DNA from 4 places in the Spirosoma jeollabukense genome. Region 1 is predicted to be linked to each of the others. Evidence: riboswitches for the same ligand, from Rfam matches in the RefSeq annotation. Region 1 holds a riboswitch; each other region holds the start of a gene.

Region 1 (8,173 bases):
TATTGTAGTCATGCTCCACCCAGATTATCAGTACACACCATTGCTGTTGCCGGCCATCATTACAATTATTGGGAATGGGTTATACCCGGTGGTGTTCGCTTCCCGGATTTTGGGGAAAGGCGCTTTGAAAGGGGGAATGCCGATGTATAAGTACATTGCCAACCGGTTTCTAACGTTCACACAGAATGTACTGATGAATCAGAAACTGTCTGAATACCACACGGGTTACCGGGCGTTCTCGGGCGAAGTGCTACGTAGTCTGGACTTCACGCACAACTCCGACGATTTCATTTTCGATAATGAAATGATCGCCCAGATTTTTTATAAGGGCTACGAAATTGGCGAGGTTACCTGCCCTACCAAATATTTCGACGAAGCGTCGTCCATTAACTTCAAGCGTAGTTCGATTTACGGCCTTGGTGTTCTGCGGACCTCGTTCCTCTATTTCTTTACAAAAATTGGGTTGATGCACTGGAAAATCCTGAAGTAGTATCGACAGCAGGATAAAAATAACCGCCAGCCCAAAACGCTATGTTCCAGACTGGCGGCCATTAATTTATTCGTGTATCGAGCGAAAATTACAAGTGAATTGCTTCACCGTAAGCCGCTTCGGTTGCATCTTTGATGGCTTCCGACATGGTTGGGTGTGGGTGAACAGCCTTAAGAATTTCCTCACCGGTTGTTTCCAATCGGCGGGCGGTCACGACTTCGGCGATCATTTCGGTTACGTTATTACCGATGAAGTGAGCGCCTAAGAACTCGCCGTATTTGGCATCAAAAATGACCTTTACGAAACCTTCCGGCGTACCGGCAGCTTTGGCTTTACCCGATGCCGAGAATGGGAATTTGCCTACTTTAAGCTCATAACCAGCTTCACGGGCTGCTTTTTCCGTGTATCCAACCGACGCGATTTCGGGTGTGCAATACGTACAACCCGGAATGTTATTATAGTTCAGTGGCTCAACGTGGGCCACACCGGCAATCTTCTCTACACAGATGATCGCTTCGGCCGATGCTACGTGTGCCAGGGCCTGTCCTTTTGTTACGTCACCAATGGCGTAATAGCCTTCAACGTTTGTCCGGTAGTAATCATCCGTTACAATTTTGCCCCGGTCAACGGCGATACCCAACTCTTCTAAACCGATGTTTTCGATGTTAGCAACAACACCAGCGGCTGATAGTACTACGTCGACATCAAAGGTTTTTTCACCGTCTGGCGTCTTCACAAACACTTTGCAGCCACTGCCGCTGGTATCAACCTTTGTGACTTCAGACTTGGTATATATATCAATACCGAGCTTTTTGTATTGTTTAGCCAGCTCTTTCGAGATGTCCTCATCTTCAACGGGCACTACGTTCGGCAGGAATTCGATGATGGTGACTTTCGTACCCATGCTGGAATAAACGTACGCGAATTCGACGCCAATGGCACCAGAGCCAATAATGAGCATTGAATCGGGTCGCTTTTCGAGCGACATCGCCTTACGGTACTCGATCACTTTGGTACCATCAATAGGTACACTTGGTAAAGCGCGTGCGCGGCCACCGGTCGCAATAATGATGTGTTTGGCTTCATACTCCGTGACGTTGCCATCGGCAGCAGTCACTTCGACCTTTTTGCCTGCTTTCACTTTGCCAAAACCGTTAATAACATCAATCTTGTTCTTTTTCATCAGAAATTGAACGCCTTTGCTCATGCTATCGGCAACGCCACGGCTCCGTTTGATAACACCCGGAAAATCGGCTTTCGACTCACCCGAAACGGTGATACCATAGTCGGCAGAGTGCTTGATATATTCAAAAACCTGCGCTGATTTCAACAGGGCTTTGGTTGGAATACAACCCCAGTTCAGACAAATGCCGCCGAGGCTTTCGCGCTCAATGACGGCCGTTTTCAGACCCAATTGCGACGCCCGGATAGCAGCTACATAGCCGCCCGGCCCGCTACCCACAACGATTACATCGTACTGTGAAGCCATTAGTTAATGAATGAATTAGTAAAATGAATAATCTTGAATCTTCCTAAAAAGAGAACGCAAAGGTAGGCTGAAAAGTTGATACCGGGGCTTCCATCTTGCAGGCGCAAGCGGTTAGCTACGTGCCGGAAACCGGAAAGCCGCCTTCTTTTGTTCTATCTTTGTACTTCCTAAAGCCATTTACGGTGTTTGGGCAGTATACCTATACATTAACAAGTACGACAAGTTCATGACAACCGACCAGTTGACCGACTTGAGAGCCAGAGTAGAGGCCCTAAGGGGGTATCTTTGACTACGATAATAAGAAAGAACAATTAGCTGAACTCGAACAGCAAACCTTCCAGCCAGAATTCTGGACCGATGCCACCCGTGCGGAGGGGGTAATGAAGCAGGTTCGCACCCTGAAAGGCTGGACTACCGGCTATGAAAAACTAAATAGTCAGTTTGGTGATCTCGAAACGCTGTTCGAATTTTACGAAGCGGGCGACGTGTCTGAAGACGAAGTAGACCAGGAAGGTCGCAAAGTTACGGCCACGCTCGAAGATCTCGAACTCAAAAAAATGCTCGGTAATGAAGAGGATCAGCTTAGTGCGGTTCTCGAAATTAACGCCGGAGCAGGTGGTACCGAAAGCCAGGACTGGGCCGATATGCTCTACCGCATGTACATGCGCTGGGCCGAAAAGCACGGTTACGGGCTGAAACAGGTTGACTATCAGGATGGTGATACCGCTGGTATTAAATCGGCAACGATTGAAGTAGACGGACCATTAGCCTATGGATTCCTGAAATCTGAGAATGGTGTTCACCGATTGGTACGTATCTCCCCGTTTGATTCCAACGCTCGTCGGCATACATCCTTCGCGTCGGTGTATGCGTATCCGTTGGTCGATGATACCATTGAAATTGAAGTGAATCCCGCCGATATTGACTGGGATACATTTCGGTCGGGTGGGGCCGGTGGTCAAAACGTAAACAAAGTGGAGACAGCGGTACGGTTGAAACACAAACCATCGGGCCTCATTATTGAGTGTCAGCAGGAACGTAGTCAGTTACAAAACAAAGAAGTCGCCATACGCCTGCTGAAATCTAAATTATATGAGATTGAAGTCCAGAAACGTAATGCAGCCCGTGCCGAAGTGGAAGCTAGTAAGCAGAAAATCGAGTGGGGCTCGCAAATTCGTTCCTATGTGTTGGATGACCGGCGTGTGAAAGACCATCGCACCGGTTACCAGACATCTAATACAGAAGCCGTACTGGACGGCGACATTGATCCCTTCATCAAAGCATTTTTGCTGGAGCAGGAATAACAGACTAAACGATCAACGCTATCTTTAGCGTGATTAAGAAGAGTTGATTGAGCTATTTATGGATGATTAGCTCAATCAACTTTTCCCAAAGACAGCAAGTAGGTTTAGGCGATTTTCTGATTTACCAGAGGTGTGTAAATCTAGATAGTCGCCTGAATTTTTTATCGTTTATGTCTCAATCCATAACTCGTCGTCAGACGTTGGCTGCCCTGACTGCCTCAGTTGGTGCAGCACTTTCTCCAAATTCACTGAACGCTATGCCTGCGCCAAGTGCTCAGTCACCCTTTACGCTTTGCCTGAACATGAGCACAATCCGGGGGCAAAAACTCGGATTCGTAAAGGAGTTAGAAGCCGCTTCTAAAGCAGGGTTTCGGTCGGTTGAAATCTGGGTTGAGACATTGCAGACGTATCTGAAAACCGGAGCTACTACGGCAGATGCCCGTAAAATTTTGGCGGATAATGGCATAAAGGTTGAAAATGCTATAGGTTTCGCGCCCTGGATTATAGACGATGAGGCTGCTCGCACTAAGGGACTTGAGCAACTTAAGGGTGAGATGGGGATGCTGGCCGAGGTAGGTTGTAAGCGCGTAGCTACCCCGCCTATAGGTGCTCAAACCCCTGGTAGCCCTAAAATCGATTTGTATAAAGCTGCCGAACGCTACCGGGCTATTCTGGAGTTGGGCGACAAAACGGGCGTTGTACCTCAATTAGAATTATGGGGCTTTTCTCCCAATTTGAGTCGCCTGGGAGAAGTTATGTTTGTTGCTATCGAAAGCGGCCACCCGTCGGCTCGGGTGTTGCTGGATATTTATCATCTCTACAAAGGCGGTTCAGGTTCGGTTAGTTTGCCATTGGTGGGTAAACCGGCTATTGAAGTATTTCACGTCAACGATTACACCGCCGATTTTACCCGCGAAAAAATAACCGATGCCGACCGGGTGTTTCCCGGTGATGGAGTTGCCCCCATTCGCGATACGTTGAAACTCATCAAACGTACTGATCAGCCTATTGTGCTGTCGCTGGAAGTATTCAACAAAAATTACTATGCGCAGGATGCGATGACCGTCACGAAAACGGCCATGACGAAGATGAAAGAGATGGTGGCCGGCCTTTAAAACGCCCAGGCCATCAAACCACCATCCACAGAAATCGTTTGGCCAGTGACGTAGCCCGATGCCGGCATACTCAAAAAAGACACGACAGAGGCCACTTCATCAGCTTCGCCGATGCGATTCATGGGGGTTCGTTTCAGGATACCCGCTAATTTTTCGGGATTCGTTAGCACGGGCGTGGCTAGCGGTGTATTGATGTACCAGGGCGCTACGGCATTTACCCGGATGCCATCCGACGCCCATTCAACGGCCAGATTACGCGTGAGTTGCAGCATCGCGGCTTTGGTCATGCCATAAAGCGAACCACTGCTAGTATGCGCTAGCCCGGATACCGACGAAACAAAAACAATCTTCCCGTTACCCGACGCTTTCAAAAGAGGGTGGGCTCTCTGACTCAGTTCATAGGCCGAGCGAAGATTCGTATTCAAAATGTGCTCATACTCGGCTGAGCTGTAATCGACGGTGGGCTTTCGGATGTTGGTTCCGGCGTTGTTGACCAAAATGTCCAGTCTGCCCCAAGTTGCTTTTACAACCTCAATAACCTGATTGGCTACGTCCGGTTGGCTGATGTCGGCAGCAAGGCCTGCTACCGTATGACCCTGCTGTTGATACGTGGTTAATTGTTGCTGCAAACGTTCATCATCGCGGGCCACAATGAAAACGGCCGCCCCGAGATCGAGAAATTGACGAACGATGGCTTCGCCGATGCCTTTTGTGCCACCTGTTACAAGGGCATATTGGCCGCTCAGCGACCAGAGTGATTGATTCATGGAGTTTTTGGTAATGACTATAAACGTAGCGTAGGCTAAAAATAGTAATAGCAATCATACCATAGTCGTCGTTGCATAGGTTTCCATCAATACTCTTGACTGAACACGTGACAATACTCCACGAATTCATCTACCTTTGTCCTGAGTTTTCGGTGCCTGATACTGTTTCATAGCAGCTTTCGTGGCTTAAAAGGGAAGTTGTCGAACCACAGATGTGGCGAAATGACAAAGCTGTCCCCGCAACTGTACGTCTCTCACCAAAATCGGGTCAATCTACATTGCCACTGCGCTAAGTCTAGCGTGGGAAGGCCGGAGCCGATGAGACAAGCCAGGAGACCTGCCGATAACTGTCAGTTAGTAACGCATTCGGAGGAAATGCGTCAACGTAGTGATTGGGTAATCCAGCGTTTTGGAGTACAGTTATTTTTCATTGATATTGGGAAAGCAAACCCTTTGGCGGTTCGTTTTAAGTCTGTTTGTCAGCCTGTTATATGGACGTATCAGTTACGCCCAAACGGATACGGTGGTGGCTGACCAGCCGCACACAGGACAAGTTGTATCGCTGTCGTTGGTGACGGTGCGGGCCATCGCGCCCGAGCGATTTCTGGCGGGGCAGAAATTACAACGTATCGACTCAACAACGCTTCTTCAGTTTCGATTTGGGTCACTAACCGATCTGCTGGCGTTCAATACGCCACTGGCGTTTAAAAATTACGGCCCCGGTCAGTTAGCGACGGTTTCGTTTCGAGGTACCTCGGCCAACCATACTGCCGTTCTCTGGAATGGCATCAATATCAACCAGCCAAACCTTGGCCAAACGGATTTTTCGACACTTCCCGTTGCTGGCTTCGACCGGATGGCGGTTCAGTACGGTTCTTCAGCCAGTGTTGTTGGCTCCGATGCTGTGGGCGGGAGTGTGCTATTGGGTAGCAGTCCTGTCTGGCAACCGGGTATTAACGTAACCGTTGGCCAGCAACTGGCTTCCTTTCGAAACAATAACACACAGGTGGGCATGCGATACGCTTCGGTGTTGGGCCAGAACTGGAAATTATCGGGGAAGACATTTGCCTATCGGAACAAGTTTAACAATGATTACCCATATACCGAACGGCGCAATTATTTCATGGAACAATCGGCCACGGCCCAGCGTGGATTCATGCAGGATCTTTATTTTCTGCACAAAAGTGGTAAGCAGCTATCAGTGAATGCCTGGTTAACCGATAATGACCTGACTCTTGCGCCCCAGGACCCTATTGCTCGTGAACGTACCCGTACGCAGTCAGCCCGTCTGCTTGCTACGTATGAAAATGATCAGACAACCCTGCGCCTGGGGTGGATTCGTGACGTCATTGATTATGGCAAAGGCGATTTTTCACAACCCAGCCATACGGCAACGGATCGTTTCATTGGCCGAGTTGAGCGGGAGTTTAGCTTGTTGCAGACTAAAATCAATAGTCACTTAAATTTGAGAGTTGGGGGCGAGTGGTCGCACTATCGAACGCGAACGGATGGCTACGGCGGCCAGTTAATTCAGGAAGACCGGGGGGATTTATATGCGCTGCTACGTTTCCAGACGACTCGCTGGCTAATTTCAGCGAATCTTCGACAAGCCTTCGTAACGCATTTTAATCCACCCATTACGCCATCGCTTGGCGCTGAATACCAGGTTATACAACACGATCTGTTTACGTTGACGGCTAAAGGATCGGTGAGTCGCAGCTATCGCGTACCAACGCTCAACGAGCGCTATTGGATCGACCTGGGCAATCCGAACCTGCTTCCTGAAAGTGGCCTGAATGCCGAAGCGGGATTAGCTGCAACTATTGTTTTCTCCGATCACCTTAACCTGAACGCCGAAGCAACTGCCTATCATAACCGGGTAGACAATTGGACGTACTGGAATCCTACGGATAATTATCACGTTGAAAACCTGCAATTAGTCGTAGCGCGTGGTGGCGAACTGGCTACTACGCTTACCTATGCCCGCAATGGTTGGCGGGCGGGTTTGCGCCTTGGATACGCTCTGACACGGTCGTCACAGAAGCGGGCCTATGATACGTATGCACAGGACGTGGTTGAGAAACAATTGCCTTACGTACCGGAGCACACCGGCACACTCAATACGTATGTGCAACGTGGCCCGATGCGCCTGACGGTACAAACTCAGGCGAACTCCCGGCTGTATATTACGTTCGACAATAGCCAGTTTTTTAAGGGGAACGTACTGACGAATATCATTCTGGAGAGTACGCTGAAAGTCGGTTCTATAACTGGCAGGCTTCAGGGACAGGTGAATAACGTATTCGATGCATTAGCGTTTAGTGTGAAGCGAAATGCGCTGCCGGGACGAAACGGGCTGCTTAACTTGATTATTAATTTTCCAACTAATACACGATGAAAAATCAATTGACAAAATCAATTGCCGTTAGCCTGTTGGCGCTAAGCGTCTGGAACTGTAAAACCTCCGATCCCGATCCAATTCCGTATGATTCGGGCGTATATATATTGAATTCGGGTAGTTTTTCCAGCAATAACGGGACGATCTCGTTTTTGCCACGTAGCAGTAAAACAGTAGCTACTAATATTTTTCAGGCCGCAAATCCATCGTTAGGCCTGAGTGGCGGGATACAGGGCTACACAGAAATTAATGGTAAAGGGCTGATTCTGGTCGATAATAGTTCGACGGGTCAGGATAAGGTCGAGATTGTTGAGGTGGGTACATTCAAGTCCCGCGCTACGTTAAAAACACCGGATATCGAAAATCCGCGTCAGGTGATTCAGGTCGGTTTGAACAAAGCTTACATCAGTTGCTGGGACGTTTCCGGTGATTATAACGCCGGTACGTTTTACAAAGATCCCGGTTATATCGCCGTCGTGGATTTGAATACAGGCACGGTTATCAAAAAAATACCCGCCGTGAAAGGCGTTGAAAAAATGGTTGTGTCTGGAACGGAAGCGTTTGTCGGGAGTACTACCTACAGTGGCGATAAAACCCTGTTAATCATTGA
Region 2 (8,173 bases), on a different contig from region 1:
ATTCATTTTTGAAAACTTCGAGAAAATACAATTGCCCTTATTAAACTTACTGGCCGACAAAGAAACCTTCGTCCGAAACCTGCACCAGAACGATTCCATTCGCGTTTATGACAGCCAAACTCATTTCTTCATCGCCGAAACTTTGGTGAGAACAGCAACTGATTTGAAACGTTTTTTAGTTGAGAATCATGGTCTTCTGATCCGGGATGCAAGTAATTTTCGATCATTGGGGAAAGGTCATTTCCGGATGGCAACACTCTCCCCCGACAAAAATGATCTGCTGATAAATGCCTTAGCTAAATGGAAAAAACAATGGTAGTTGTGTTGCCATTGGTCATTGGCTACGTACTGGATCTGCTGATTGGCGACCCCGAAAACTGGCCCCACCCTGTTCGGGTTTTCGGTACGCTGATCGCTAAAGGTGATGCCATTTTAAATCAGGGCACGTTTCGTTTTCTGAAGGGCGCGTTGCTAACCATCGGGCTGTGTGTTTCGGTGTATCTGTTTTTTGCTACGTTAAATCGGCTGGTTCTTTTCGTGCATCCCTGGCTGTATATCGTCCTGAACGGAATATGGGTTTGGTACGGATTGGCCAATAAAGGCTTGATTACGGAAGGTCAGAAAGTATTTTCGGTCTTGCAGGCCGACGGACTTGAAGCCGGACGGACGCAACTTTCCCGGATCGTGGGTCGTGATACGTCCCGGCTGAGTGCCCAGCAAATTCGCATTGCTGTCCTGGAAACGATGTCCGAAAACCTCAGCGACGGTGTCATTGCTCCGTTGCTTTTCTGCGCAGTAGCGGGCGTTCCGGGTATGATGGCCTATAAACTCATCAATACAATGGATTCAATGGTAGGCTACCGAAGCGACCGATACGAACAGTTTGGCAAGTTTGCTGCCCGGCTGGACGACGTAGTGAATTTCATTCCCGCCCGACTGACGGCCTTATTAATGGTGCTTGTAGCGGGTAGTGTTCGTGGATTTCAATTTGTACTTCGCTACGGGCATCGGCATAAAAGCCCGAACGCGGGGTATCCCGAAGCGGCTTTAGCGGGAATCCTCAACTGCCGATTTGGCGGCCCAAACGTCTACCACGGCGTGCTGGTCGAAAAGCCGTTTATTGGCGAACAGGAGCGAATCATTGAACCTGACGAAATCAATCGGGTCAGCACCATCAATCAACTAAGCTGTTTAGTTATGGTGCTTGGGATTTGTGGCCTCTATCTTTTACTACGTGTCTGATGCATAAGTTTATTATTTCCGGTGGCCCCGGTGCCGGTAAAAGTACCTTGCTCAACGCGTTGCGAGACAAGGGATTTTGTTGCGTAGACGAAGTGTCGCGGCAGTTGATTCAGCAGGAAGTAGCCGCCGGTAGTCATTGCCTTCCGTGGGTGGATCTTTCCTGCTTTGCCCGAATGGCGCTGGATCGTATGATTCGTGATTTTGAAAAAGCGTCAGATAATGAGGAGGTTACGTTTTTTGATCGGGCCATTCCAGATATTATTGCCTATTTGAGAATTGGGGATTTGCCCGTTGGTAAAATCTATTATCAGGCTGTTAAGCAGTATGCCTATCAGCCACAGGTTTTCATGGCTCCGCCCTGGGAGGCTATTTATGTTAACGATAACGAACGCTGGCAGACCTTCGCCGAAGCTACTGCATTACATCAGGCACTGGTAACCACGTATCGATCACTCGGGTTTGAGATCATTGAACTTCCCCTTGTTTCGGTTAGCGAACGGGTTGAGTTTGTAGAGAAGGCGATTGCTCCATGGGTAGAACGTAGCAACCAGGAAGATTTAACTTTTCTTAAGTAATGGCTTGTCTACCATTGTCTTACTTTTGGTTTTCACCATATCAGACGTGAGACAATGAATAAAGTCAAAAGGACAAAATGGCTAGGGGCAGGGTTGATGCTGTTCATTTTTTGTTATGCAGGAAGCTACTTGTTCTTATACTCCGCCAGACCAGAGCAGGCAAATCGCTATCGATCCAGTTCACTTCCTTCTGATTACAAATTTAGTTTTGAGCAACCGTTTGAGGAACTGACTATTAAAACCCCCCAGGGAGGTTTGTTGAATGCGCTCCTTTTCAAAGCTTCCCAATCGAAAGGGGTGGTCTGTTTTTGGAAAGGTAATGGCGGCACGCTTGAAAATTGGGGGAAAATGGCACCTGAATTTCTCAGATTTCACTATGATGTACTCATCACAGATTACCGACAACATGGTAAAAGCAGAGGAGCCATTACGTTAGCAAACTTTTACAGTGACGCACAAGCCGTTTATGACTCGCTGAAACTGCGTTATTCGGAAGATAAGATCATTATCATCGGTTATTCGCTGGGCGGACGGGTTGCGGCTCATTTGGCGGCCACTAACAGGCCGAAGTTGACCCTGTTAATTGATCCTGCTTCGCAGGGGGGCGACTTCAGCGACCGCGTTGCCGATGTTGTCTATTTCCCATTCCCCTCTGTCACCGATTTTGTTTTTCCAACCGAAAAGGATGTGCAACAGACCCGGCGGCCGGTTGTTGTGGTGAGCACTGAAAATAAGCATAGTCTGGCCTATCAATTGAACCGTTCGCTGGCTGAAAAAGACCACTTTGTGGTCATCCCCGGTGCCAGTCACCAAACCATTTTGACGCATCAGGTAACCGCGCGACTTATTGCTCAATTGCTGAAATCCTAACCCACCGCAGCGGCCAATATCATCTCCACTTTTTTAAAGCCCACAAATCGTAGTAATTTTGACGGCTATAAAGGTAGTAATGCGGGCCAACCCTGGCCTATATTACTCGAAAAGGGAATGCCGGTGTAAGTCCGGAACAGTCTCCGCTGCTGTAACTCCGTAAAAATGACCGACATACATGTGCCACTGTTTCTTTGGAAATGGGAAGGTCGTCGGTTTTGGGGAAGTCAGAAGACCTGCCTTTATAAACATACACAAACAGCTTTCGGAGGAAAAGCTCGTATACTAATGACGATACAAACAATCCCCTTTCCACGGGCGGAGCAGAAAAGCCGTATCTGGCCGATGCTACGTTCCTCCTTTTTCTTTTTAGCCATTCCCTGGCTTTTTCTTGGCTGTAGTGCATCGGCTACGTTATCTGAGCAGGCCGAGTCTCCCCAAACCCAGAAAGAATACGTTGGTGAAAAGGTTGTCATTCATCACGCCAAAGGCTTTTCAATCAAGTACTTCACGAATTATAAAGTTGTTACGATTGTCAGTCCGTTTGAAAAAACAGCCGATACGGTTCGTTACGCCCTCGTTCAGCGTGGCACGGCTCACCCAAAAGGATTTTCCAGCCATCAGATCATCGAAATCCCGATACGTAACCTGGTGGCGATGTCATCTATGCACGTAGGACTGGTCGGCTTTCTGGAGGCTGAGGACGTACTGGTTGGGTTAGGCGATCTGAAATACGTTTCGTCGCCGAAAGTGATCGAGCGTATCAGGGCGGGTAAAATTGCCGAGCTAGGCAAAGGGCAGTCCATTAATGAGGAAAAGCTAATCACGATGCACCCCGATTTACTGATGGCGATGGGGAGCCCCGTTGCCCGGATGGATCGATATGCAACGGTGAACGAAGCGGGCGTGCCCGTCCTGATCAATTCGGAATGGGTTGAGACAACACCGCTGGGCCGGGCCGAGTGGGTGAAATTAATGGCGGCTTTGCTCAACAAAGAGAAAGAAGTCAATCAAAAATTCGCCCAGGTCGAGAAGGAATACAACCGACTAACGGCGCTGACACGCAATGTGTCGCCCAAACCCAGCCTGATTAGCGGCATCAATTCCAAAGATGCCTGGTTCGTACCCGACGGAGACAGCTACATGACCAAGTTTTTTCAGGATGCGGGTGGTACATACCACTGGAGCAAAACCAAGGCCACCGGAAGTTTACCGCTGAATTTTGAAGCTGTTTATCCTATTGCATTAAATGCTGATTTCTGGCTCAACGTGGGTATCGGCAACCTGGAGTCCAAGCAGGATATTCTGGCAAAGGACGCCCGCTACGCTGATTTCAAGGCTTTTAAAGCTGGACGGATCTACAGCTATGGCAAACAGATAAACGAGCGCGGTTCCAACGCGTTCTGGGAGTCTGGCGCGGTGAATCCGCAACTCATTTTGGCCGATCTGATAAAAATCCTGCATCCGGATTTGCTACCGAAGCACGAACTGGTCTATTACAAGCAAATCAAGTGATGAATGTATCAACTTCTTCACTTGCCGATGAGCAGGTGCCCCAGCCATCCTGGCGCCAGCGTAATCGATTGGTCATTGTAGCACTTTTTGGTTTGGTCATCCTCTTTTTTCTGTTGGATATCACGCTGGGTTCGGTACGTATTCCACTGAAAGAAGTAGCCAGGATCGTTTTTGAAGGTGAATCCGAGAATCGGGCGTGGCTGTACATCGTTCAGAAAATACGACTACCCAAAGCCATTACGGCTATTTTGGTGGGCTGTGGCCTGTCGGTAAGCGGGTTACAGATGCAAACGTTGTTCCGGAATCCGCTGGCGGGCCCGGCCGAGCTGGGCATTACGGCCGGAGCGGGCTTGGGTGTGGCCGTCGTGATGCTGGGCGGAGGTGGGAGTGCGAGTTTGTACGCCATCCGGGAGTTGGGCGTTTCGGGAAGCTGGCTACTGGTGCTCATGGCCTCGCTCGGCGCTGCGCTGGTTTTGCTACTGGTTCTGCTCATTGCCGGACGATTGCGGGATAACGTAGTGCTCCTGATTGTGGGCGTCATGGTGGGCACAATTACTGTTTCGCTGATCAGCATCTGGCAGTATTTCAGCCAACCCGAACAACTTCAGGAATATTTACTCTGGACATTCGGGTCGCTCGGCGGAGTCGTGCAGGCTCATCTTTACGTTCTTTCGGGGGTCGTCATCGTCGGTTTGCTGCTGGCGTTTGTGTCTTCCAAAGCGCTGAACGCCCTACTGTTAGGCGAAAATTACGCCCGTAGCATGGGCCTGACAGTAGGTCGGTCAAGGCTGATTATCCTACTTAGTACCAGCCTGTTAACTGGAAGTATAACGGCGTTTTGCGGACCGATCGGCTTTGTCGGCATTGCTGTCCCGCACATCACCCGGTCCCTGCTCGGCACGTCCGACCACCGGATTCTGATTCCCACTACGTGTCTGGTCGGCACAATACTGCTGCTGGTTTGTGACAGCATTGCGCAATTACCGGGTACCGGCGCTGTCTTGCCAATCAATATCGTTACGTCGCTGCTGGGAGCACCCGTCGTCATCTGGATCATCGTCAGTCGGAACAACCTTCGCTCCTCATTCTCATGAACGAAACGCTGCCGTTGCTCTCTGCCCGTGCGCTGACTATCGGGTATTCGTCCAGTAATCAGTCGGTTATTCCTATTTCACATTCGCTGAATCTGGACTTGTGGCCGGGAAAAATGGTGTGTTTGTTAGGACCAAACGGCGCGGGGAAATCAACGCTGATGCGAACCCTGGCCGGGCTTCAGCCGACACTGGCCGGAACGGTTACAATTGCCGGAAAACCGATGCAGACGTTAGCTCCGGTCGAATTGGCTCAGCAGTTAAGCCTGGTTCTGACCGAACGGGTTGAAGCGGGTAATCTGACTGTTTCAGAACTGGTTGCGCTAGGTCGAACACCGTATACGGGCTGGCTGGGAACCTTAACTCAACAAGATAAAGAGCGGGTGGACTGGGCAATGGACGTGACGGAAACGGTGGATTTCCGACAACGGCGGTTGCATCAACTGAGCGACGGTGAACGGCAGAAGGTGATGCTGGCCCGCGCGCTGGCTCAGGATACGCCGTTGATCTTACTGGACGAACCTACCGCCCATCTGGACTTGCCTAACCGGGTGGAAATGATGCGGTTACTGCACCAACTGGCCCGAAAAACGGGTAAAGCCATTCTCCTGTCAACGCACGAACTTGACCTGGCCTTGCAAGCCGCCGATCAGTTGTGGCTCATTCGGCAGACTGGCGAGATGAATACGGGTGTTCCCGAAGATCTGGTTCTGAACGGCACGTTTGAAGCCGCTTTTGCTAAAAATGGGTTCCACTTTGACCGGACAACGGGCACATTTGCCATGCACAACGAAGCTAGTGGGCCGCCAATTTCTCTTGATGGCACGGGAAGTCTGGCGTTCTGGACACGCCGGGCGTTGCAGCGTGAAGGCTTTGTGATCGACGCATCGGATACCGCCATTTGCCAGATTGAAACCCTGGACGTAGCCGGAAATTCACACTGGGTCCTTACCCGAAATAAGATACGTACTGACTACACCACCCTGGCCGACGTACTGACTGCATTGCAGGAGTTGACATAGGTTTCGGCTGATTTATAGCTTATTACCTTACAATCACAGATTCGATGAAAATATACACGAAGAAAGGCGATAAAGGAACCACAGGACTGTTTGGCGGGAGCCGGGTTGATAAAGACGACGTGCGCGTGGAGTGCATCGGCACGCTGGACGAAGCAAATTCGACGATTGGGTTGCTACGGGTCAAGCTGGGGAATGACCACGAATGGCAGGCGAATCTGCACAAAGTTCAGAAAGACATGATGGACATGATGTCGCACCTGGCCCGGCCGTCTGACGCCAAAAAGGAAAACAAGAATCCAATGCCCGAAGATGGTGCCGAATTCTGTGAAACCTGGATTGACGACCTCGAAGCCGCCATGTCGTCGCCCTCGGATTATTTTTTGTTGCCGGGCGGGAATGAGATTTCGGCCTTGTGCCACGTCGTGCGGACGCAGATGCGCCGGGGCGAACGGCGATTGACATCTTTACGTAAAACCGATGCGGTTCACGAAGCCATTCCAGCGTACATCAACCGGTTGTCCGATTTGTTTTTCACGCTGGCCCGCGCCGAAATGGACAAAGCCGGAGTCGCCGAAGAAAAGTGGCAACTATTTCTCTATAAACGATTTAAGAACGAAGGTGTCGAATGATTATTTACATTTCGGGGGGGGCACGTAGCGGCAAAAGTCGGTTCGCGCAGGAGCGGGCGCTGCAACTGAGCGCGGAGCCCGTCTACGTAGCAACGGCCAAAATCTGGGACGACGATTTCGCCGAACGGGTGCAACGGCATCGGGAAGAACGTGGCCCGGAATGGACGACCTACGAAGCCGAGCGGAATTTGTACCAGCTTCCGCTAGAAAACAGAGTCGTCGTCATCGACTGCGTGACGCTCTGGCTGACGAATTTGTTTATAGCATTCGACAGTACTATCGATTTATCGCTGGCCGCTTTCAAAGCAGAAATCGACGCGATTCGGGCATTGTCAGGCACATTTATCATTATCTCCAACGAGATTGGGATGGGTCTTCATGCCGAAACGGCCATCGGGCGGAAATTTACCGACCTGCAAGGGTGGGCCAATCAATACGTAGCAACCCAGGCCGACGAAGCCATATTTATGGTTTCCGGATTGCCTCTATACTTGAAAAATAACGCATGAACGTACCCATACAACCCATCCTTCGGCAGCAAATTCAGGACAAGATCAACAACAAAACAAAGCCATTGGGTGCTTTGGGCAAACTGGAAGAAGTGGCACTGCAAATTGCGCTGATTCAGCAAACGGAATCGCCACAACTGGTTAATCCTCATCTGGTTGTGTTTGCGGCCAGTCATGGCATTGCCCGCGAAGGCGTCAGTGCTTATCCGTCCGAAGTGACGTATCAAATGGTGCTGAATTTCCTTCAGGGCGGGGCCGCAATCAATGTGTTCACCCGGCAGCACGGCATCAGGCTATGGCTCGTTGACGCCGGTGTTGACCATGATTTCGAGCCAACTGATACGTTGATCAATGCGAAAATCAACTACGGCACCCAAAGCTTTTTAAGTCAGCCCGCCATGACGGCCGACGAATGCCAGCGGTGTATCGAAAAAGGTCGGGAACTGGTGCGGCAAATTCAGCAAACGGGTTGTAATGTCGTCGGCTTTGGCGAAATGGGCATTGGCAATACATCGTCGGCTTCGGTTTTGATGAGCAAACTGCTGAATATTCCTATCGACGAATGTGTTGGCAGAGGGACGGGCCTCACCGACGAGCAATATGACTATAAAGTGTCGCTGCTTGGTCAGGCCTTAATGTATCATCATACCATAGGCCCTGATGTCAGGGGGATTTTGCAAACGTTCGGCGGTTTTGACATCGCTATGATGTGCGGGGCAT
Region 3 (8,173 bases), on a different contig from region 1:
CGTTGCGTATCGCGATAATCAGTCTGGCTATATAAATGGTTTGGCCTGACCTGAATTTTGGCATCCAGTAGCCGGACAGAAATATCGCGCCCACCGAGCAGATACGTAATACCATTGCGTTTGACCGTGTCCAGACTCACCCCAGCCACAATAGGTTGAGTGGCATCGGGGCTGATACGTACGTCTACCTCGCCAAAATGGTAAATCGGGTGAGCGGGTTTGCCCGGCGGATTGGCAATTTGCAAGGCCACATCGACATTGCGCCGGGTGGAGTCGCCCGGTTCCAGGCCATCGCGGAACCGGCGGTCATTCCCCCGCCGAACCGTATCGACGTCGGTTGCCCGGATATATTGACGGGAAAAGGCATAATAGCCCTGATCACGTAGCAGCGACTCAATTCGAATGCGCTCGCCCGACATATTATCGAAATCGAATCGCTCACCCACCTTAAGCCGTGACTTATCAAACGATTTACGGACGATGGAATCTACGCGCGGATCAGCGATGTTATAGACGATGTTCCGCAGGTAAAACCCTTCGTTCTCCGCAACCAGGTAGTTGACCCGGATCTGCCGGCGACGTAACGTATCGAGCTTATACGTGGCTTTTGCATTAAAGAACCCCTTGTCCGACAGATACTTCTGCATCTTGGCGGCATTGGCCTTTGCATCGGCTTCGGCAAAATAGGAGGGTGGCTCGCCAAGACTGCGCATGATCCAGTTGCCTTCTTCAGCCTTTACACGAAGGCGCTTTAACTGCCGTCCATATTGTCGGTTTAACTTTTTAAGGGCATCTGGTTGATTCGCTAGTTGCTGGCTTTGCTGCTCAAATTCGTTAGTTTTGGCCTGAAACTCACGCACGGCGGCTTCGTGATTATACTTGCGCAATCCCAATTGGTAAAACCAGAGCGGAGGGGTAATGGGCAGAGCCAGAATCCGGCGATTGGGTTTCTGGGGAATCAGGCTCTCCAGCGACTCCGTAGAGATCCTCTTGTTGCCCCGCACCGTTTGGGACGTCAGTAAATAGACGTTGTTGCCTAATTGTTTGGAACTCAGACAGCCGGATAGGAAGATAACGATCAGGAAGAGGCTTACTCTCGATATATGATGTATGGTGTACGATGTATAGCGCCTGAGCCGATCATACATCATATATTTGACATCATACATTTTTTTCATGCTTTCTAAAAATCAACTTAAATATATTCAGTCGCTGCATCAGAAAAAATTCAGACAGCAACACGGCGCGTTTTTGGTCGAAGGCGCCAAGAGCGTGCAAGAGGTGCTACAGTCCGATTTTCAGACCGAACTGGTCATCGCCACCGAAGCGTTCTACAAAGAAAACGTTCGCTTCACAGAACGCCAACGAACACCGGTCGAAATCGTATCGATGGCTGAACTGGAACGGGCCGGAACACTCGAAAGTAACAACGCTGCCCTGGCCGTTGTTAAAACGAAAGAGAACCGTCCTCTATTGGCCGCCCCAGACGAGGTTGCCCTTATTCTGGATGACATCCGCGATCCTGGCAACTTAGGCACGATTCTGCGCATCGCCGACTGGTATGGGGTTCGGAAAATTCTGTGCTCCGAAACGACCGCCGATGTCTACAACCCCAAAGTGATATCGGCCAGCAAAGGGTCGTTCACGCGGGTGAACTGGTGGTATGGCAACGTAGCAGACGTCCTGAAGCAAGCCAATGATGAGCCGGTTGGTAAAGTAGCCGTGTACGGCGCTTTTTTAGATGGTGAAGACGTGCACACGATGGCTTTCAGTAACTCGGGTTATTTGGTCATGGGCAACGAGTCGAACGGAATTCGGCCAGACACGGCGCAGTACGTTACCCAACGCGTCACGATTCCCCGGTACGGAGACGCCGAGTCGCTGAATGTGGGCATCGCAACGGCCATATTGCTGGACAACATACGACGGGTCACCCAATAACGTTTAGCAGCCTGGACGGCCACGTCCGGATAAACAACAACTGGCTTCACCCCGGAGGCTACTACTTCATATTTGCCAATGTATCGGTTACTGGGTTTACTCTTCGTGGTAGTATTTATTGCGGCCTTTCTACCGAAGGATTCCCCGTCCGACAGTAATGGGGTTTATGACCAGTTCCTGATTGACAAAGCACGTTTTCATCAGCAGGTGCAACAGTTGACCGCTTACGTACTCGCCAATTCACCCGCCGATTCGCTCAGGGCCGCTTTTGTGCGAAGCCGACAGGAGTATAAACGTATCGAATGGTTGCTGGAATACTATCAGCCGTTTCTGGCCAGTCACGTGAATGGACCGCCGATGGTGGAGGTGGAAGAATATGAACCGGGTCAGACGCCCATTTTGCCCACCGGCCTGCAAGTCGTGGAGCCGTATTTATTCCCTTCGTACGACCCCAAACAAAAGGCTGAATTAACCCGTGAGCTGAACGTGTTGATGGCGTACTCATCCCGGCTGGAGCAGGGTATACCCGCCGATCTTATCAACGATATCGACGTAGTGGAAGCCATTCGGCAGCAGCTATTCAGGATACTAGCCCTGGGCATCACGGGTTATGATGCGCCCGGTGCCCGGACCGGCCTACCCGAAGCGGTCATATCGCTCAGAAAGCTCCATGATACGTTTCGACCTTACGCAGCGCGGTTAACGCAGCCGCTGCGTACTCAATTGGAGCAGCAATGGAGAGAAACCATTCAGGCTGTTGAGCAGGCACCCGGCTTTGACAAGTTCGACCGGGTTGCCTTTACCAAAGATAAACTGTATCCACTCTGCCGATCGTTAAAACAGGCCCGTCAGGCGTTGGGTATTCGCCCCATCAGCAACGCCCGCTTCCTGTCGCCGAACGTAGCAACGCTCTCTGATTCCGGTGCGTTTCGCCCCGACTTCCTGATCAACTTTGGCGATTTTGTTAGCACGCCCAAAAAAGTTGCGTTGGGGAAAGTGCTGTTTTTCGATCCGCTGTTATCAGGAAACAATGCGCGCAGTTGTGCGTCCTGCCACCAACCCGAACGAGCGTTCACTGATGGCCGGCCGAAAAGCCGGGCGTTTGGTGGCCGGAAATCGGTGATGCGTAATGCGCCGACCCTGTTGAATGCGGGCTTGCAAAATGTTCAGTTCTACGATTCACGGGTGTTTTTTCTGGAAGATCAGGCGCACGATGTACTGAATAATATTCACGAGATGCGCACCTCGCCCGATTCGGTAGTCAAAAAACTGGCGGCCAGCCGTGAGTACAAAAAGCTGTTCAGTGATGCCTTTCCTTCGGGCCTGACCGCCCCAAATTTGCGCAATGCGCTGGCGAGTTATATTCGCAGTCTAACGAGCCTGAACGCCCGGCCTGATCAATACCTGCGTGGCGAATCAGTTGCATTGTCGGATGACGAACGGGACGGATTTAATTTGTTCCTGGGGAAAGCCCGTTGCGCCACCTGTCATTTCTTCCCGATTTACAACGGGTTTGTGCCGCCCATTTACGATAAGAAAATGGATAGCGAAATTATCGGCGTACCCCGTCGGCCGAAGAAACGACGCGCCCGAATTGATACGGATGAGGGGAAATTCAATACGTATCAAAAGAACATTCACCGCTTTGCTTTCAAAACGCCAACCGTGCGTAATGCTGGCCTGACGGCTCCGTACATGCATAATGGTGTGTACAAAACGCTGGACCAAGTGGTTGATTTCTATAATCGGGGCGGTGGTAGTGGAATCGGTATTGCCGTGGAAGGGCAAACTTTATCCGAAGATCCGCTGAATCTGACCGTGAAAGAACAGAGCGCACTGGTTGCTTTCATGAAGTCCTTGACCGACACCACGGGCCTAACCCAACGCCCCAAACACTTACCCGCTATTGAGGGAAACCCCGTGCTGAATGCGCGGAAACTGGGTGGGAGGTATTGATCGAGAAATTCACCCCACCCCCGGCCCCTCCCCTGAAAAACAGGGGAGGGGTGAGAACTCGGCAGTGTTAGTAGCCCCTCCCCTTAGTTCAAGGGGAGGGGTGGGGTGAATTCAACTCAAAACGCCACCGCATACCGCACTGATACCGCTCGACCCGGCAGGTTATACCCCCGCTTTTCAAAGTAGTTTTCATCCGTTAAGTTATTGACTTGCAGGGTCATCGTGTGCCGCTTGGCCAGGTTGAACGAAGCGGAGAAGTCCAGGGCCATATAACTCGGATATTCGATTTCGGGGCTGGCGACATCTGTAAAATCGGTGTCTTTGCGCGTACCAACGTAGCGGCCCGATAAGCGCATTCGTAACCAGTTAAGATTATCGTATTCTAACCCATAATTGACGTTTGTTTTCGCTACGTTGGCAATGTCCCGCTCACTGCGCGACGCATCCGTTCCGACAATAATTTCGGTTGCGCTGAACATCGACGTAGCATTGGCAAAGGCCCGAAGCGAGTAACGATAGGTTACCAACGCACCAAAGTCATAGGCCACTTCCGTTTCCAGACCCCGAATGTCGGAGTCGGCGGCATTGACGTAGCCCGTGCGCGACACGATCACATCTTTGTTAGGTAACACCTCATTGACGGTCGAAACCACGCGGGCAATCCGGTTTTGGACGTGCGTGGAGAAATACGTTACGTTCGCTGAAAGACCCATTTGAGGTTTGCTGAAACTCAGGCCCAAATCCCAACCCAGGCTACTTTCATTGGTCAGGTTTGGATTGCCTTCAATAATGGAAATTTTTCCCGCTGTCGTTCGGATTTCGGAATACCCCGCCACGCTGAAGGCATCCGGCGTTACGAATGCCCGGCCAACGGTTCCTTTCAGGCGTACCGATTGGAGCAGTTGATAACTCAGCCCCAGACTTGGACTCACAAACGGATTCGTTTTTTTACCGCCCTGATACGTAGTGAGTAGGGGCGTATCTTTCACATCAAACGTAATGTTATCGTAGCGAATACCCGGTTGAATAGTCAACCGATTGACCGTCAAAAGCAATTGGGCGTAGAAGGCCGATGAAATCAGGGCATAGTTGGGTTGAGCAGGTGCCCGTTCTGTCGTGTCATTCGTCCACCGACGGCTCCGGGTCGATGCATTCAGGTAATCGTACCCTACGATCAGCGAATGACGCCCGAGCTGCCAGACGTCTTTGAGTTGAATGCCCTGCCAGTCATTCGTTGTCTGGGTTGACCGGTATGGTACAATGGGTTTTCCTGATACGTTGGTTGTGAGGTTGTTGGTCGCTTCTTCGGCCGTAAAAACGGTTAGACTGGGCCGGTGCTGACCAACTTCACCCGTTAGTGAGGCTTCTCCTGTATTCCGATCAACATCTTTGCTGCTAGCTTCAGTAGTGCCATACGTAATATCGCCCGGCGATTCCACGTCGCGTGCCTGAAAGCGTTCGCCCCGCACATCAACCCGCCATTTGTTGCTCCATTGATACCCTACACGTAGGGCGCCGGAGTAATAATGCATCTGGGTGAAGGGGCGTGTCTGCCCATCGCTTTTAGATTCATCAACGGTTTCGGCTGGTTTATTGGCGTAGTTACGCTGGGACGTAGTGAAGCCAAAGGCATTCCGCAGGAGGTTGTCTTTCCCGATTTTATAGTCGCCCGCCCGTTCGAAATAGGCGAAGGAGAGATCATAATCCAATCCTTTCGTTAGGTTGCCGCCCACGTTCATACCCGCTTGAACAGTCTTGAAACTGCCGTATTCCAGAAATCCCATCCCCCGCGTTTCGCCCCTTGATCGGCGGGTTATTACGTTAATGACGCCCCCCATTGCCTGTGAGCCGTATAATGACGACGCGGGGCCTTTCAGGACTTCAATTCGGTCGACGCCGTTGAGGTTGATGAGCGACAAATTAGTCGCCCCCGCCGGACGCCCGTTAATCAGCAATAACGTACGCTGATTCAAACCTGAAAACTGTGGCCGAAATCCTCGAATGCCAATGCCCGACGAAAGACTTGGGTATTGGATAACATTTACTGAAGCCGTTTTTTTGACAATGTCCGTCAGGTCATAGGCCGGTGTCAGCGCCATGTCCTGTTGGGAAATAATATCCATTTTCTGCGGCAGAATTTCTTTGCGCGTCTCGTAGCGGGTTGCTGTCACGACCACGGGATCGAGGGCGCGTTCCCGCGTGGAGTCGGGCGTGATACGTTGCCCACTTGCGGTTGAACAGGTAGCGAACAGGCTGACAGATGTCAGAGCGGTAAACCAGAGAATAGGTATAAACTTCTGGTAAATAAGATGTTGCATGAAATTGGGTAGTGACTAAGAGGGGAAAATTTCGAGGAATGTGTATAGGCCGATGGCAATTGAAAAGGCACCTACTACGTAGTTGATAGTGCGCAGGGCAGCTTGCCATTTTACGACGACCTTATTCAGGGAGAAAGCCAGTAGACATCCGTAGAGGGTCATGGCGACAATAATACCCAGACTTTGCAGCACGATAATCCAGACGGCCGTCGAGGCATCGCGGGCGGCAAGGGTCAGCGCCAGGGTGCAGGCGCCACCCGTACCCGCCAGGCCATGCACCATGCCCACCCAAAATGACCGGCTCAACGTAGTAGATTGCGTCGGGTGCGCATGAGACTTTGCCCGGGTGAAATTTCGCCGGATGGCGACAACACCCAGCCAGATCATGAGTGGGCCAACGGCCAGTTCCACCTGGGCGGCAATGTTGAGTGAAAGCGTTGATTTAAGCAGTAAAATAAGGCATGCGAACAGCACCAGCGTAAACGAATGGCCCAGCGCCCAATGCGATGATCGCCAGACAACCCGGCCGAGATGTCGACCGGTCGATACCCGATTCGTTTTATCTTTTTCGGACGCCAACACCGAAACGGCCGCCATATGGTCAGGCTCAAAGGAGTGCTGAACGCCAAGCAGTAATGAATCCAGTAAAAGAGGGTTAATCATTCGTTTGCGCCTTCTGGTTGGAAATGCCTGTGGTAGAGGCCGGTAACCGACGGGAAACGACAAACGGAGATAGGGGCTACAAAACGCAGCCTGCCCTGGGTCTCCGTTTGCTTTTCTTCCCGAAAGCAAACCGGATATCATGTCGACAGGCAGGTCTTCTGGCTCGTTCAGTTTTGACGCCTTCCCATTCCTTCTGGAAGAACAGTGGCACTACGTGTCAAAACCCCTTTGTGAACATACAGCAGCGGGAACTGCTCCGATTAGAACCGATTACCTGGTTCGATGGATTCCCTTTTAAGCACTTCGGATGAGGAAGTGCACCCATTGACGGGGCAAAAGTAGTCTTTTTAGGCAGAAATCGCTGATAAAATCAGTAATTAGGCTTCCTCGGCCATCGAATACGTAGTAGCGGCTTTCAGTACGGAGTCTAACACGCCGGGAAATTTTTCCTCTAGTTCGTGCTGGCGAAGCGACGTCAAACTCTGAGTGCCTTCGGTGCGGATATGAATAATGCCAGCCTCGCGCAACACCCGCAGGTGGTGCGACATGGTCGATTTAGCCACGGGCGACGGAATGGCCCCGCAGGGTGACTCGCTCGTCAGCTTTGCCAGACACTGCACAAAATTAAGCCGCACCGGATCACTTAGCGCGTGTAATACGCCGGTTAAGGTAATCTGATCTGTTGTGGGGTGCTGGTACGTCTTCATAATCTATTCCGTCTGCTGCTTGTCATGCTGTTGCCAAACCGAAAAAGGAGTAGCTACAGTAATTGCTACCACAACAATCGGACGCGTTAAAATAATTCAATAGATTTTAATCTTGATGAACCATCCCGCAAGCCACCTTGTTCGATACCCATAAAACAATTTAAGTTCGATAGTTGTAGAACAATAAAATAATACAACCATTAATACCATGAAACCGATCAGAAATCGAACAAAATCAGTTATCGCCGGGGGCATTGCACTGGCTTTCGCGCTTTTCTTCATTACACCAAAATTGTTCTCCAAAAAAGCCGACCCATCGGCAGAAAAGGCCGCAGCCGCGCCACCATCCGATAATAAGGCCGCAACGGGTGTTGTCGCTTCGGATGCTTTCGTGGTGAAACGCGAAACGATCACCGATGAACTCCAGACAACGGGAACCATCGCGGCCAATCAGGAAGTCGATCTGGTGAGTGAGGTGGCTCGGAAACTCGTTCGGGTATATGCTCGGGAAGGCAGCTACGTTAGTCAGGGAACCTTGCTGTATAAACTGGATGACGCTGATTTGCTGGCTAAAAAACACCGGGTAGC
Region 4 (8,173 bases), on a different contig from region 1:
TACGGATCGAAACCCAGCGGCAAACCATTTCGGTGGCCGAACTGGGTTACCGCATCACCCGCGACCGCTGGAAACAGGGAATCGCATCCCGGCTGGATATGTCAGACGCCGAACTTTCTCTGACACAGGCTAAATCGAACTACCTGCAGGCTGTGTACGACTACCTCACTGCGACAGTCAATCTGGATAAGGTGCTGGGGAGAATTAAATAACAGAATTCTTTGTCTGAAAGGATTTATGGGAAAACAGGATTGGTACTAAATACAAAAAACCATATTTATTGCTGGGAATCCTGTCAGAAAATAACAACCATACATCGTATGAAAACCACAGTCAAAGAACTTCGTCTTATCCTCACCGTCGATAATCTGGATGAACTAATCCGTTTTTACCGCGATACAATCGGTCTGGAAACATCGAAAGAATGGCACGAAGACGCCGGTAATGGCATCATTCTGGACGCTGGTCGCGCTTCGCTGGAATTGATTGACAGTAAACATGCCGAGCGCATTGACCAGATCGAAGTAGGCAAACGCGTAGCGGGTCCGGTTCGGCTGGCGTTGCGGGTCGTTGAGCCGATCACAGCCGCAACGGAATCCTGGATCGACGGTGGCGCTACGTCGATAGCTCCGCTCACAACCGCGCCCTGGAGCGACGTGTCGCGCGTGCAGGCTCCCGATGGCATGCAGATTACGCTGTTTGCTACGTCGACACTGGCGGACTGATACGAACGAACTAGCGCGGGTCGGTCCGGCGTTCCGGTTCGATCGTGCTAGTTCATAAACCTTATTTCACTTAAGATTGACTCTTTTCTTTTTTCTTAAGGACTTCGCGACAAACCACGCACTGACACCCAGGGGAAGCGCGAGGGTGATCCAGGAAAGTGCATCCAGAAAATCGTCGCCCACCAATGCGGAAATCAGCCCGAAAAGACTCACGACGGCGAGCAACATTGGAATGGTCCAGACATGCCAGAAACTGTTCTTACTTTTCTTGTTCATTCTCAACGCCTAGGCTTACGATTTCTGACTCTTCCAATTGCTGACGGGTTACTTTCTGCCGACTGGTTTCCATCCGGGCGATCTGGGCTTTGGTTGCTTTATTGCGCGCAAACCACAAGTACAGGCCACTGCCGAGCACTACAATCGTGATCAGATCGAAAATTGCCCAGATGATTTTGAGCGGCAACCCGCCGTAATCACCAAAGTGCAGCGGTTGCGAAAGGAACAGCGCGTTGACGTACCAAGGCATATCCCGCATGTCGGTCAGTTTGCCGGTTTTCGCATCCACCAAAGCCGGTTTGATCAGTTTCTCGGTCAGGGGCGTATTGCCCTTCATAAAAATGGCGTAGTGGTGCTGGCTGGAAAACAACGTGCCCGGATAGGCAATCAGCGAAGGCGTCATGTCGGGCGCTTCTTTTCGGGCAATCGCCACCGCCTGATCAAGCGAGCTGAGTTTCCCGCTCAGGGGCGCGGCCTTTTTATAGGGTGCCACCATTTCGGCCAGTTGACCTTGCTGCCATACCCCCAGCACCACTTCCGACAACGTGTTGATGACGCCCGTAAAACCAACTACTACGGCCCAGGCCACGGTAACAACACCCAGCAGATTATGTAAATCAAGCCATTTCAGGCGAGTCGATTTCTCGGTACGCACCAGTCCGAAATCGAAACGTTTCATGATCGGGCTGTACAACATCAGGCCGGAAACGATAGCTACAACAAACAACAACCCCATCAGGCCCAGAAACAGTTTGCCGCCAATACCCATGAACATGTCCACGTGCAACTGCAGCATGACGTACATGAATCCTACGTCGTATTTAGGTTCGTCAAGTACTTTCGCCGTACGGTCGTCGAGGATGACGTTCTTGAAGTTGTCGGGTGGAGCTGTTAAGGAATCGGTCAGGCCAAAGGTTGTGGTGTTGGGCTCGTGTTCATCCCAGAATACGTAGCGCGTCACTTTATTCGGAAAGGCCGCTTTAACCGTTTCAGCCTGTCGGTCTAACCCCACATTTGGTGTTCCGGCGGGCATGGCGGGAGCTAGCTTTGCCGCGCCATCCAGGTGCTCAATTTCCTCGGAAAAGATCAACGGTAAGCCCGTCAGGCACAGCATGAGCAGAAAAGCCGTGCAAATCAGGCTAGTCCATTTGTGAATCTGAAACCACGTTTTAACTCCTTTTGTCGTACTCATGGCAGTCTTGTTTACTCTTCGATTATACAGAATCTGTCAAAACCCCTAAACCGCATCGGCGGACCGCCCCTGAAGGGGACTTTATCTATTCGCAAGCAAAGTCCCCTTCAGGGGCGGTCCGCCGATGCGGTTTAGGGGTTTTGACAGGCACTTACTTAAAACTTATAACTGATGCTACCGACAACGCTTCTCAGTTTTTGCGGATTCATCGTCGTGTAGCCAATCCAGTAGTGCTGGTTGGTGAGGTTATCCACCTTTGCCGAGATTCTGAATTTTTTCTGCTCATAAAAAGCGGTTGCGTTCAAAACCGTGTAGGCGGGCAGGATAAAGACGCCCTGGCTAACACTGTTCAGGATTTTGTTGTCGCTGGCGTAGTTGCCGCCGAAACCGAAGCCTAGGCCTTTGATTGTGTAATCACGCAACCGGTAGCTGAGCCACAGGTTGGCCAGGTAAGGCGAGGAGGCAGTAGTTGGCCGACGACCCGCTACGTCAGCATCGGCGTTCACCAGTTTGGAATCATTGTAGCTGAATCCCGCAATGATATTAAATCCGTTGAACGGGTTGGCAATGACGTCCAGTTCAATCCCTTTGCTCAACTGCGTTCCATCCTGCGTTTGGGCAAACCGGGCGGCTGCCAGCGGGTTAGGATCGGTGCGGAGGATGTCTTTCACTTTGATATTGTAATAGCTGATCGTGGTCGTCAATTTACCGCTAAACGCATCGAGTTTAACCCCCGCTTCAAACTGGTTTGCCTGCTCCAGCTTGGCAACTTTTCGGGCAATACTGTCCGGTGCCGTTACGTCGTAGGCGTTGTAGACGCCCTTGTTATTGAAGCTGTTCTGGTAATTGGCAAACAGCGAAACGCGATCTTTAATCGGTTGAAAAACAAGGCCGAACTTGGGCGATAAAGCGGTCTGGTTGTATGACGTAACGATGTCGCTGCCCACCGATCCACCCTGGTTCTGAAACTTATCGACCCGTAATGCTGCCAGTATGCTTAAGCGATCCGTCAGGTTCAGCACATCCGATACAAACGCGCTGTACGTATTGGATTTGTTGATAAGCGGATACGTAAACTGGGGTGGACCGCTGGCGTAGAGCGAGTCCATCCGGGGGCCATTGAACCGGCTGTAATCATAACCCGGCACATTGAGGGGCACGACGTCGAGCTGGCTACCAAAAAAGTGCTGATCCGAATTTATACGTAGGTAATCCAGCCCTAAAACGATGCGGTTGCGCATGGCGCCGATTTTGAAATCGCCGTTGAAATTCTGCTGGATTTCAAAAACCCGATTGGTGCTATGGTTCGTCGATTGATCGGCTCGGGCCAGGTAGTTCGCTTTTCCGGCATCAGCCGCGTTGCCGGTAATCGCGGCATCGGGCATCAAATAGAAATAAGGACCAAAACCGTTTGAGAAACTGCTGCTGTGGGTAAAATTGGTTGTCGAGGTAAAAGTCGACGACATTTTGTACGTCACCTTGCCAAATAAATTGACGCTTCTTGAGGTCTGCTCAAGGCCGCTCCCCATGTACGAATTTTGATAATCGACGTTCAGCTGGTCGGCCCGTGAAGCACCCAGCGCGGCTGCGGGATAATAAAAGAAGAGAATTTGCTTGCCTATGTTACGTCCCTGAAACAACTCGGCGTCTGCTAGGAGAGTTAAGCGATCGTTGACTTTATACGACAGGCTTGGCGCCACGGCGAAGGTTCTGGAAAACCCCTGTGTCTGGAACGTACCTTCGTAATTGAAGGCCGTATTCAGGCGGAAAAGTAGCTGTTTTGCCTTGTCGATAGGTGCGTTGACATCGGCGCTCACCCGGTTGAACCCGTAGCTGCCACCCGCGTAGGTGATTTCTCCCCCAAAGGTGTCGTATGGTTTTTTAGTAATGCGGTTAATTAAGCCACCGTATGATGTCAATGTGCTCCCAAACAACGTAGCCGATGGCCCTTTGATAACTTCCAGTTTTTCCAGATTGGCCGCATCAATGGTACTCGTTACGTTACCGGCAAGCCCGTTTCGGAGCTGACTCTGCACAATAAACCCACGCGTATTGTAGAAACTGCCACCGTCGCCCGCGCGTCCCGTGGCATCCCACATTTTCTGAAGACCGGGTGCATTCCGCATGGCGTCATCCACCGAAAAGACCAGCTGTTCAGACAGTAATTCTTTGCCGATGGTGTTATAAACCTGCGGATTTTCCAGGTTTCTCAAAGGCATTTTGCCCACGTCGTCGCTGCTTTTAGCCGCAAATCGATTCAGTTTACCCGCCCGAATAATGACTTCCGTCAACTGAGCCGTGTTCTCCGACAAGGTAAAATCAACCGGTGCTGTTTCCCTTCCGGAAACCGTTACGGTTTTCTCCTCAGAGCGCAGGCCGATCGCCGAAACCAGCACTGTATATGAACCCTCTTTTACCCTGGTAATTGCATATTCGCCTTTGCCATTGGTAATGGCACCCTGGCCTTTTCCTTTCAGGACGACTGTAACATACTCCGCCGGGTTGCCATCAGACGTCAGGATTTTCCCTCGTACCGTAGCCACTTGCTGGGCATTCGTGAGTAAAGGAAAGGTAACGAACGTGGCAACGATCAACAGGAATTGTAAATACTTAACCATTTTCACTCTTATTTAGACTAATTATAAAAATGCAAATGACTATATAAACAGGAAACCACGCAAGTAGTTTGCATGATTTTCAGGTAAAGTGATACGGAAAGTTTGTATTGTCTTGTTTTTTCTGACAGCAAAGTTGACGGCCCAATTGTCTAGATAGCTATAAAATTTCCTATATCCGTCAGGCAATTCCTTGAAAGCGTTGGCTGATATGATGACTAGCTATATAAGGGTTGTTTACGCTTTACTACGTTTTGCTGAGTGGATAGCGCCAAAAGTGGTATCTTCGCCCGATAGTTATATTTGTTTCTCCAACAGAGAAGGGTTTGCTTCGCTGCAATTAATAGGGAATCGTGTGTGAGTCACGAGCTGTCGCGCAACTGTAAGTAACGCTGAAATTTCTGCCGGGGCGAGTCATCGCCGGGTACGTCCACTGGTCCGATTTGCCGGGCTGGGAAGGTTGGCAGAGATGTTACAAGCCAGGAGACCTGCCTTTTTTTGTTGACAATGCTTTCGCGTTTTGAGGCATGGTCAAGTTGGGTGGTATTAGTCTTCAGGGATCATTTTAGCCCGTTGGTACGCCTATCCTGTCCGTCCTCTCACTCGTTAGTGCTGGAAGCAACCCAGATTCAGCCTAAATCAGTTTATTGAGGTGACAAGCGATCAACCCATCTTCAAATCCCACTTCCTGATTGCCGCACCATCCAGTGGTTCCGGCAAAACCACGCTGACGCTGGGGGTGCTACGTGCTTTGGCGAATCGGGGCTTGCGGGTACAGCCGTTTAAATGCGGGCCGGATTACATTGATAAGATGCATCATACCACAGCGGCTGGCACCCCAAGCATCAATCTCGATACGTTCATGGCGGCCGAACAACACGTAGCGGAGGTTTATGCGCAGTACGCTGGTTCTGCCGATGTGGCGGTGACGGAAGGGGTGATGGGTTTGTTCGATGGAGCGGACCGGATGCAGGGGAGCAGTGCGGCCATTGCCGAGTTACTGAATAGTCCGGTTGTGCTGGTTATCAATGCAAAGGCGATGGCCTATTCAGTCGCGCCGTTGCTGTATGGATTCAAGAATTTCTACAAAGGCATTAACCTCGTCGGGGCTATTTTCAACTTCGTCAACACAGAATCGCATTATCGCTTTTTAGCCGAAGCCTGCGCCGATGTGGGCGTCGAAGCATTAGGCTATTTTCCGGCCAATCCCGCATTTGCCATTCCGTCGCGGCATCTGGGCCTGCATATTTCGGACGAGACACACTATGAAACCATTATCCAGACCATTGCCGAAGCGATTCCAAAAACCATTGATATCGATCGACTTCTGGAAATTACCCGCACAGAGCTGACTCCAATTCGATACGTACCTCGTTCGTTGCCCCGCGCTGCGCCTATCAGGATTTCCATTGCTCGTGATGAGGCATTTACGTTTATGTACCACCAAAATATAGACGTGCTGACTCGGTTTGGCAAGGTTACTTTTTTCAGTCCGTTACACGATGCGGTTCTTCCCCAAACGGATTTTCTGTACCTACCCGGCGGCTACCCCGAACTTAATGCCGAAGCCTTGAGCCAGAATGTTTCCATGCAGGAGAGCATTCGAGCGTATTGTCAGTCGGACGGGTTGGCCTATGCTGAATGCGGTGGCCTGATGTATCTGGGCCAGTCGATTACGGATGCTGACGGAAACTCGTTTTCGATGGTTGGCGCATTGGATACCACTACGTCGATGCTCGCGCCCAGAATGACACTCGGTTACCGGATTATTCAGTGGGATGAACTGACGCTGAAAGGCCATGAATTTCACTATTCAACCTTAGAAGAACGTAACGTGCAGCCGTCCGTCGCATCGGTGACAAACGCGAAAGGAGTGCCCGTTGAGACGAAGTTATACCGAGTGCAAAACACCTTTGCCTCGTATCTGCATGTGTATTGGGGCGATAAACCGGAATTTATCCAACAATTGCTGTCGGCCAAATCTGTTGACAAACGTTACGTTACGATGTAAAAGTATGACTGAAATCAAACGCCAGCGGGTGATGCGGCCCGACGGAAAAGCCATTAATCTTGTTCAGCGACGGGGGCATTTGTCCTATTGCTATAATGCCTGTTGCTGCGGCCGAACGGATCGGGGTTTTGCCGCCGTGCCGGTCGATCTGTACAAAACGGAATGGCTACGGCGCAAAATCCGGAACGTAGTGCACATGACCAAAGGCGGTTGCCTCGGTCCCTGCACGCTGGCCAATGTCGTTACGTTGCTGTTCGACGGTAATTCGGTCTGGTTCCAGTCGATCAACAGCGACTGGCAAGTAATCGCGATTTTCGACTATATCGAAAGCATGATTGCTGCCGACGGATTTCTGGTTCCCCCCGCCGAATTGTCGGAGTACGTCTTTCAGTTTTACACCTGGAAAGGTTCGGAAATAGCCACGCAACTTGGTCAGACGGCCACGCCATCGGGCGGCATCGTGTTTCTGACCCACGCCGACACCGATTTGCTGACGTTGAGTCTTGTCCTGCAGGGTTTACCGGACGACTTTCCGAAAACGTCGGGAATCAGTTTACTGGCGATCAGGAGTGAAGCACAAATGGCACAGTTGCTGGACCGGGAAATTGGCGCAGCCCAGATCATCGTGCTACGTATCCACGGTCGGCCGAGCAGCGTGCCGGGCTTCCACGAACTGGTTCGTCGGGCGAATGAGAAAGGCCAGCACCTCATCGTGATCAGCGGTACGGGCGATCTGAACCCCGAGTTTGCGGCTGCTTCGACGGTTTCGCCCGCTATTCTGCATGATACGCTGGCCTACGTTCAGGCGGGTGGTTACCAGAACCTTAACTCACTACTGTACTTCCTGTCCGATCATTTGCTGATGACGGGCTTCGGGTCGGATGCGCCTATTCAGCTACCCGAGCACGGCATCTACCATCCCGATCTGCCCGAAAACGCAGACCTGTCGGATTGGGTGCAACGGCATAATCCCGACCAGCCAACCGTTGGTATTACGTTCTATCGGTCGCACTGGATTAGCGGAAATATGGCCTTTATTGATGCCTTGGTTCGTTCGCTGGAAGATAAAGATGTCAATGCATTGCCCGTTTTTACATCCTCGCTCAAAACCGTCGATCCCGAAACAAACGAACCGTTCGCCTTTCAGTTCTTCACGCCCGAACGGGGAGGCATTGCCATTGATAATCTGATCAATACCATTTCGTTTGCCATGACAGACGTCAGGCCAATGGGCGAAGATTCTGGTTCGTCAGTGGCATTGATGCGGTTGAACGTACCTATCTTTCAGACGATTACCAGCGGCATGGGACGTGGCCCGTGGGAGTCGTCGAGTCGGGGACTGAATCCGCTGGAC

The links. A riboswitch is a leader RNA that binds a small molecule or an ion and turns the genes downstream of it on or off. The one in region 1 is predicted to bind cobalamin.
Region 2: another riboswitch for cobalamin. It lies ahead of ACYVEA_RS25375 (ABC transporter substrate-binding protein); the one in region 1 lies ahead of ACYVEA_RS16400 (TonB-dependent receptor plug domain-containing protein).
Region 3: another riboswitch for cobalamin. It lies ahead of ACYVEA_RS25260 (hypothetical protein); the one in region 1 lies ahead of ACYVEA_RS16400 (TonB-dependent receptor plug domain-containing protein).
Region 4: another riboswitch for cobalamin. It lies ahead of ACYVEA_RS25305 (cobyrinate a,c-diamide synthase); the one in region 1 lies ahead of ACYVEA_RS16400 (TonB-dependent receptor plug domain-containing protein).

The regions. Positions count from the first base shown of each region.
Region 1 covers NZ_BAAHAD010000003.1:530,611-538,783, forward strand. Annotated here, with positions in the region: gene ACYVEA_RS16375 (glycosyltransferase family 2 protein) at 1-490, shown strand, start outside; gene lpdA (dihydrolipoyl dehydrogenase) at 579-1,979, opposite strand; one part of gene prfB (peptide chain release factor 2) at 2,206-2,265, shown strand; one part of gene prfB (peptide chain release factor 2) at 2,267-3,283, shown strand; gene ACYVEA_RS16390 (sugar phosphate isomerase/epimerase family protein) at 3,454-4,398, shown strand; gene ACYVEA_RS16395 (SDR family oxidoreductase) at 4,395-5,165, opposite strand; cobalamin riboswitch at 5,299-5,524, shown strand; gene ACYVEA_RS16400 (TonB-dependent receptor plug domain-containing protein) at 5,602-7,563, shown strand; gene ACYVEA_RS16405 (YncE family protein) at 7,560-8,173, shown strand, end outside.
Region 2 covers NZ_BAAHAD010000008.1:283,775-291,947, forward strand. Annotated here, with positions in the region: gene ACYVEA_RS25355 (pyridoxal phosphate-dependent aminotransferase) at 1-319, shown strand, start outside; gene cbiB (adenosylcobinamide-phosphate synthase CbiB) at 301-1,242, shown strand; gene ACYVEA_RS25365 (AAA family ATPase) at 1,242-1,817, shown strand; gene ACYVEA_RS25370 (alpha/beta hydrolase) at 1,872-2,687, shown strand; cobalamin riboswitch at 2,742-2,945, shown strand; gene ACYVEA_RS25375 (ABC transporter substrate-binding protein) at 2,976-4,202, shown strand; gene ACYVEA_RS25380 (iron chelate uptake ABC transporter family permease subunit) at 4,202-5,296, shown strand; gene ACYVEA_RS25385 (ABC transporter ATP-binding protein) at 5,293-6,315, shown strand; gene ACYVEA_RS25390 (cob(I)yrinic acid a,c-diamide adenosyltransferase) at 6,360-6,944, shown strand; gene ACYVEA_RS25395 (bifunctional adenosylcobinamide kinase/adenosylcobinamide-phosphate guanylyltransferase) at 6,941-7,453, shown strand; gene cobT (nicotinate-nucleotide--dimethylbenzimidazole phosphoribosyltransferase) at 7,450-8,173, shown strand, end outside.
Region 3 covers NZ_BAAHAD010000008.1:250,856-259,028, forward strand. Annotated here, with positions in the region: gene tamL (translocation and assembly module lipoprotein TamL) at 1-1,178, opposite strand, end outside; gene ACYVEA_RS25245 (TrmH family RNA methyltransferase) at 1,177-1,941, shown strand; gene ACYVEA_RS25250 (cytochrome c peroxidase) at 2,020-3,897, shown strand; gene ACYVEA_RS25255 (TonB-dependent receptor plug domain-containing protein) at 4,014-6,215, opposite strand; gene ACYVEA_RS25260 (hypothetical protein) at 6,231-6,878, opposite strand; cobalamin riboswitch at 7,010-7,218, opposite strand; gene ACYVEA_RS25265 (ArsR/SmtB family transcription factor) at 7,256-7,585, opposite strand; gene ACYVEA_RS25270 (efflux RND transporter periplasmic adaptor subunit) at 7,794-8,173, shown strand, end outside.
Region 4 covers NZ_BAAHAD010000008.1:264,100-272,272, forward strand. Annotated here, with positions in the region: gene ACYVEA_RS25280 (TolC family protein) at 1-212, shown strand, start outside; gene ACYVEA_RS25285 (VOC family protein) at 321-725, shown strand; gene ACYVEA_RS25290 (hypothetical protein) at 792-1,001, opposite strand; gene ACYVEA_RS25295 (PepSY-associated TM helix domain-containing protein) at 985-2,193, opposite strand; gene ACYVEA_RS25300 (TonB-dependent receptor domain-containing protein) at 2,349-4,811, opposite strand; cobalamin riboswitch at 5,114-5,318, shown strand; gene ACYVEA_RS25305 (cobyrinate a,c-diamide synthase) at 5,461-6,819, shown strand; gene cobN (cobaltochelatase subunit CobN) at 6,824-8,173, shown strand, end outside.